Regions from separate parts of the Cohaesibacter sp. ES.047 genome, predicted to be linked through region 3. Evidence: riboswitches for the same ligand, from Rfam matches in the RefSeq annotation. Region 3 holds a riboswitch; each other region holds the start of a gene.

Region 1 (2,264 bases), 2.3 Mb from region 3:
CCACGCTCAGTGAGACGATGATCATGACATAGAGGCGCACCCGTTCAGGCTTGATGCCGACAGCCAGAGCCGTGTCATCCCCCGATGCCATCGCATCCAGGTGCCGCCCGGCAATTTCGAGAAGAAAGATGGTTGTGATGGCCACGAGGATCGCGGCCAGAGCCATTTCCCAATGCGTGTTGGCAAGGGATCCCATCATCCAGAACATGACAGACCGACTTGCCTCAGGGGAATCCGAGGCAAAGATCAGAAACCCGGTGGCTGCATTCAACGCATAGCCGATCGCTATGCCGACCATGATCAGGCGCAAGGGGTCATTGCCGCCCGAGCGCCCGCCAATGACAAGGACGAGCACCATCGCAAACAGGGCTCCAACGAACGCAAAGCCCGATAGCGTGAGCGCACTGCTGGCCGCGGTTCCCCAGACCGTGATGGCAAAAGCTGCGCCCGTGGACGCGCCCGAACTGATCCCCAGAACGAATGGGTCCGCCAAGGGGTTGCGGACCATCGACTGAATGGCTGTCCCACATACCGCCAACGTTGCGCCAACGGCCAAGGCCATCACGATGCGGGGTGCACGGGAGGTCCAGACAATGGCATCAAAAGCCCATGAAAAGTCCGGCCCCGGGTCTGCGCCGGTCACATGCTGGATAACGACATTCAGCACGGTCAGCGGATCGATATAAACCGGCCCGATCCCAATCGAGACAATGCCCAGCACCAGAGCCAGACAGAAAAGCAGGAACGCGAGAAAAGCCTCGCGTCGATGATTGGCGATCAGCTTGTCTATGTGTGGCGTCGACAAAAAGCTATTCCTGATAACAAGGGAAATGGAGCGCTCGCTGAACAGCGTGCGCACGGAGGCTTAAAGCTGCCGGACTTTGGGAAGCTGCAAAGATTGCTCAGGGCGCGCGCCCTTGCTCTCGGACCGTGACGCAAAGCTACGACCGATAGGAATTTCCCAAACGGTGTGCGGCTCTAGAGCCCGACTTCAAATCGGTGGTGCGAATTTGGAAAGCTGGGTATTGATGACTGCAGAATCGTCATTGCAAACTCCTCTCGGCGCGCCCCGCACCGGATATGGGTGAATGGAATGATGGCAGGTATCCTGACTCATGGGTCACAACGCCTTCCCGGCCTTCCCAAATCGTTCGATTCAGTGGCCTTTCGGGTGCGCTCGCCAATTACAGTTGCGGGGGCAGTCACAGAATTGATGAAATCAATCACCTCACTGTGTTCCCTTTTCTCCGAGGACGTTCATACTCTCGAAGACACCATCAGCTGTTCTAGGTTGGATGAATATTGCCGCTCAAACAAGAGCGCGTTTTGGACATCTGTGGATTTAATCGGCGCACGTTGTCGCAGTCTCATGAAAACCAGCTGAAGGATTTGATCCGAACGGTCTATGGAACTGTAAAAACACGTCAAAACTCCTTGAATGCAATCACGCCCAATGCATCAGATTGTTGTCCATGATTGATGTAATGTTATAACGTAACGTTTATTAGCTGCTCTTTTTATGGATGTCCAGTGTCGGTGGCTTGCTATCAACACTTCAAGGATGCGGCCTTGATCCGCATCCGGCGAGATCAAGGAGCGCAACTCGATTCTCAGGAGCAACACGCGCCCGGTCGTTTGTCCGCCTTGACCGGCACGAACGGATCCCAGACACTTCTCAGGTGGGCCGTTGCTTCATTTGCTCGGCTCACAAAAAAGGGTTCTGATGACGCCCATCAGAACCCTCATATATGTCAGAGCTGGGCGACGGGGCTGTTCAGTCCCGTCGCTGTCCAAAGACCTTATTTGCGGTCTTTCAGCAGGTTGTCGACATTGTCCTTGGTCACGATGGTCCATGGAATGTCGTAACGGTTTTTCTGGCCATCATCCCAGGACAGGTCCGCTTCATACTGTTTCCAGATTTCGGATTCCGGCTTGTAGCCTTCACCTTTGACCGCACGCAGAGCAACGTCGATGCTGCCTTGCATCTGGCCACGAGCGTCCTGCAGGATCGATGTCATTTCGCCAGCTTTAACAGCACGAAGAGCATCGGTCACACCGTCGATACCGGCGATGGCGAAGTCCTTCACGTCAAGGCCAGCAGCCTTGATGGCTTCAATGGCACCAAGAGCCATTTCGTCGTTCTGACCGATCACACCGTCGATTTCGCCGGGATGTTTGGACAGCCAGTTCTGCATCAGATCAAGAGCTTCGGCACGGGACCAGTTGGCGGTCTTGCGTTCGAGAACAGTGACCGCCCCTTCCGG
Region 2 (2,264 bases), 430 kb from region 3:
CACCGTCGCTGCGCGCCCGCCTCGGCGAACTTGCCGATCTCAAGGTGCCCGAAGTTATCATCGTCTCGCTGATCTTTCCGATGGAGCCAGCCTTTCCTGCTTGGATCAGAAAATCGGTTCATCGCTGGATCGAACAGCGCGGCGATGCATTTTTCCCGCGCATCAGGATCGCGCATCCTCCCATCGGGGAAACTGACCGGCTCTGCGACATGATCGAGGCGCTGACCTTTGCGGCGGATGAAAGCGACATTGTTCAGGAGCGTGTTAAGGTGCCAAAGGGAACCGTTGTGCCCGATCAGAAATATCGTCTGCTGGTCTGTATGGGGGGAGCCTGCAATGACGCTGGAGCGAGCGTCCTCTACAGTCATCTGCGATCCGAACAGGACCGTTTGAAGCTGAGGGACAGCGGCGCTGGCATGATGAGTTGCAAAACCAGCTGCCTCGGCCCGTGCAGTCTTGCTCCTGTCGTTCAGGTCTGGCCAGAGGGCACTGTCTATGGCGGAGTGGACGAGAAGGATATCGACGAAATTCTCGACAACCACATCCAGAATGGAGCGCCGATAGATGATCTCAGCTATCCAACGAATGGCAAAAAGCAGACACTGAAATGAACGGAGCCTTTTAGCTGGCTTCAACGTGAGAAAAGAAGCGATCAGGTCGGAAGATCCTTTGTTGAGAAAGGACCCCTACCCCGTTTGCGGAATGGGTACGGCTCCGACTCTGATCGCAAGTGAGACCGAAACAGCCAAAAGCACCAGACCAGTCTCAAGATGAGCTTTGAGATAGGAAAGGATGGTCGACCTTCTGACTAAGGCCGAAAAATTGGCTGTTCCGGTCATCCTCGGTAACTCCTGTGCGCCTTGAACGGCGTTGGAGTGGTTCCTTGAGCGTCCCGTGTGAGGACGTCGGCTTTCTTCAGGGCAGAGATAGCAGAAGCGGTCGCCAGCATTTTGAATTGCGCAGCTCTCATGCCGCTTTGCTCTTTTCTTCATTGAGTTCGATGACGTATATGGCGGCGGGCACCAGAACAGGCTTGTCGATGTTCGACTTCCGCGCGGAGCTCGACTTGCTCCAGCCGCTACCGGGCGCAACTATTGACTGCGCCAGCTCGACAAGAACACCGAGGTCCTGATTCTCGGTGACATCGCCAAACAGATAGATATGATTGCGGGTGGCGAGCCATCCGACGAGACACTTTTCTGGACATTGGGGCAGGTCCGAATATCCAGAGATCTCGAACGCGTCCTCAATCATCGGTCGAGCTCTGTGAATAGCCGTGCTCAGTGCCTCAACAAGCCCATAGCCTGCCGTGCAAGCGCCTTGCGTGCGCTGACATGTGGTGCATAACGAGATCTGATGTGAAGCAGTGACGTCCAAGCTCTCCTCCGCTGAGTTGCGGGGAAAAGGACGACTGTTTAGATAGTTGGCAATGGCCAAATCGAGCATATTCAGTCACCTTCCGGAACACCCCGTCCGGGTTACGTTGATAGAAAGATGGCAGGTCTCCTGACTTGCGGGTCATTGCTCAATCGACCTTCCCAGGATGACTTCGGATTTCTCCAAATCCCAGTGGCGTATCGATTCTCACTCGCCGCTTACAGTTGCGGGGGCAGTCACGGAGTTGGCGCCTTTTGGCTATTCCTCACCGTGTTCCCTTTTCATCCCAATGGCATTTCAGCCGATCGGAAACCATCGCTGCTATGTTGGTCTCACCGATGTGCTATAGCAAGCAGGAAATCTCACTTGATGTGGAAAAGAGGAAAAGGAACGAAGTGTTTCCGAAAATCAAGCCATTCTTGCCCCAAAGTGCTCCTACCGCCCTTTGGGGGCGGTGAAGTTGAGATCGCTATAGATCGTACGCTCGCCATATCTGTGGCAGAGGCCTTTGACTTCAATCGCCGTTTCGCTTTGGAGCATCTTGACCTCCGAAAGGTGGGTCCAGAGGGGTTTCACTGTCAAATTCGAAATTGCTTGTGCTACAACCCGAGCAGCCCGGCCCTCCTGTCGGGCATGAAGAGCAGGCTCCCCTGCCGCGCCAGAGCTTGATATAGAGATAGCCAAGCGCTGCGGCTACGACCAACCCGAGCAAGGCAAGATCCAGAAAGCCCGAACCTGCGGCGTCAAACACAGATGTGGTAGACTGATTTTGAGTGGGATCCATAGTTAGTCCTCCCGCGAACTGATGAGCGTGCCAAATGAGACTGGCCTCTCGTGCCGTCCACTAGCCAGTCCAACGACAATCAACAAGGCAAGGGCCGAGAAAT
Region 3 (2,264 bases):
GTCCGGACCTGAGCCGAGGGCAGCAAAGCCCCAGAACCCAGCCTTTGGAATACCGAAGGTGAAGTAGCCATTCTCATCGGAGATTGCGACAACAGAGCCGCCTGGAGCAGGGTCTGCCTTCACCTCACCGGGGGCGTTGGCATCCATGTCAGGCTCGGCAGCCATATATTCGATTTCGATTTCAATTCCGGCAGCGGGTTTGCCGTCATTCAACACACGACCTGTGAAGGTGGAGCCCACGAGAATGTTGGTCGGCTTGTTGAGCGGAACAATCTCGGTTTTCAGGCCAACCGGCTCATTCCAACCGGTCGGAATGCCGCCCTTGTTGAGGAAGCTCTTGGTGATCTGCTGAATGTAGATGTCTTCACTGCCTTCATAGTAGGGGGCAGGCTCGACAACCACGATGTAGTCGCCGTTGCGTTTGACAGGAAGGGTCGCATCATAGGCGTCCGCTTCGTTCCCCGAGCCTTTGAAGGTCATCGGCTTGAGGCTGTCCATCAGGTCGATTTTCTTGCCTTTGTGAACCGCGAAGACAGCTTCCGGCTTGCCCATGTCCATGACATGGCCATTTTCAAACGGGTGCCAGAAAATCAACTTGTAGGGGACATCTCCAGCACGCGAGACATTGACGTCTGGTGTGTAGGCAAGCTGGAAATGGGCGAATGCTGCGGTCGAGAACAGCATGGAGGCGGCGAGCGCAGTCGCAGTTACAAATTTGTTCAAAAAAATATCTCCCGTGACAGGTTTGTCAAAGTGGAGACGCGCGAAAAGAAATATTCTTGGAGAAGGGAGGGCCAACGACGAAAGCGAAGAATGCCGTCAGGCGGTCTCTCCACCAAACGCATTCCCCGGCGTCTTGATTAGAGTGTTGATCCGAATGATCAACGTCCTGATGGCAGGTCTCCTGGCTTACGGGTCGTCGCCAATTTCCGCTCAAGCCTTCCCAGTCATAAAGACCAGTGGCAAATCAGGAGCGGCGGCTCGCCGAACACAGTTGCGGGGACAGCCATGGATTTGGTCCCTGATGGGTACACCTCACCATGTTCCCTTTTAATCTCCCAACCACGCTCGGGAAGGGAGAACCATCATGACAATAGTCCTAAAGGACTTTGGTCAGGCAAGTCAACTTGCCCGTATGGTGCAATTCAATGCAAATCACACATTGATGCACCGCATTGGACTTGACCTTTAGAATTCGATCCCTTCCTGCGCCTTGACGCCGGAGCGGAACGGATGCTTGATCAGCGTCATTTCAGTAACAAGATCAGCGATTTCGATCAGTTCGTCCTTGGCGTTGCGGCCGGTGATGACGACGTGTGTATCGTCCGGCTTTTCATCCCTGAGGAAGGCGACGACTTCGTCGATCGGCAGATAATCATAGCGCAGAACGATATTCAGCTCATCGAGCAGCACGAACCGGATTTCCGGATCGAGAATCGCCTCCTTGGCGGCATCCCATGCCGAGCGGGCATTGTCGATGTCCTTCTGGCGATCCTGCGTCTCCCAGGTAAAGCCTTCGCCCATAGACTTGATGGTGACAAGCTCGGGGAATTTTTCCAGAATCTGCTTTTCGCCGGAGTTCCATGCCCCTTTGACGAACTGGATCACCGCAATCTTGTGGCCGTGTCCAAGTGAGCGGAATGCCATCCCGAAGGCTGCGGTCGATTTGCCCTTGCCCTTGCCGGTGTGAACCATCACAAGGCCTTTTTCGATGGTCTTGGTGGCAAGGATCTTGTCTCGGGCTGCCTTCTTTTTTTTCATCTTCTCGGTGTGGCGCGCGTTTTGTGTCTCTTCATTCATGTCATCTGTCATGAAAGCATCTCCATTTGGGGGTCCCCTCGTTTTGACCGGTTTTGATTGAGATGGAAGGCGGCGCTGTTGGATCTTGGTGTCCATAGGCCGCGCTCGATCGCTTCCAAAAAGCGATCCACCATATCGTCATAGGCCGGTCGGTTCTTTTCCTTCAGGAAGTCGGCGACGTCATCATCTTTGATATAGGCCTCATAGAGCTGATCGAAATGATGGTCACCGACTGCGTTTGTGGTGGCTGCAAAGGCAAACAGATAATCAAGGGTCGCCGCCATCTCGAAGGCTCCCTTGTAGCCGTGGCGCATGACGCCGGCGATCCATTTGGGGTTGGCCGCGCGCCCGCGAACCACGCGCGCGATCTCTTCATCCAGCGTGCGAATAACCGGACGTTCTGCGCGAGAATGGTCGTTGTGATAGACCTTAGGAGCGGTCCCCTTCAGGGCCTCGACACTGGC

What was found. Region 3 has a riboswitch for cobalamin ahead of CPH65_RS19140 (DUF4198 domain-containing protein). Riboswitches for the same ligand answer to the same signal wherever they lie in the genome.
Region 1: another riboswitch for cobalamin. It lies ahead of CPH65_RS06230 (iron ABC transporter permease); the one in region 3 lies ahead of CPH65_RS19140 (DUF4198 domain-containing protein).
Region 2: another riboswitch for cobalamin. It lies ahead of CPH65_RS17180 (DUF1636 family protein); the one in region 3 lies ahead of CPH65_RS19140 (DUF4198 domain-containing protein).

Annotation. Positions count from the first base shown of each region.
Region 1 covers NZ_LT907844.1:1,383,233-1,385,496, forward strand. The annotation lists gene CPH65_RS06230 (iron ABC transporter permease) at 1-805, opposite strand, end outside; cobalamin riboswitch at 1,081-1,294, opposite strand; gene CPH65_RS06235 (substrate-binding domain-containing protein) at 1,800-2,264, opposite strand, start outside.
Region 2 covers NZ_LT907844.1:3,745,183-3,747,446, reverse strand. The annotation lists gene CPH65_RS17185 ((2Fe-2S) ferredoxin domain-containing protein) at 1-611, shown strand, start outside; gene CPH65_RS17180 (DUF1636 family protein) at 967-1,446, opposite strand; cobalamin riboswitch at 1,479-1,709, opposite strand; gene feoB (ferrous iron transport protein B) at 2,164-2,264, opposite strand, start outside.
Region 3 covers NZ_LT907844.1:4,172,492-4,174,755, reverse strand. The annotation lists gene CPH65_RS19140 (DUF4198 domain-containing protein) at 1-723, opposite strand, end outside; cobalamin riboswitch at 877-1,102, opposite strand; gene cobO (cob(I)yrinic acid a,c-diamide adenosyltransferase) at 1,189-1,812, opposite strand; gene cobN (cobaltochelatase subunit CobN) at 1,809-2,264, opposite strand, start outside.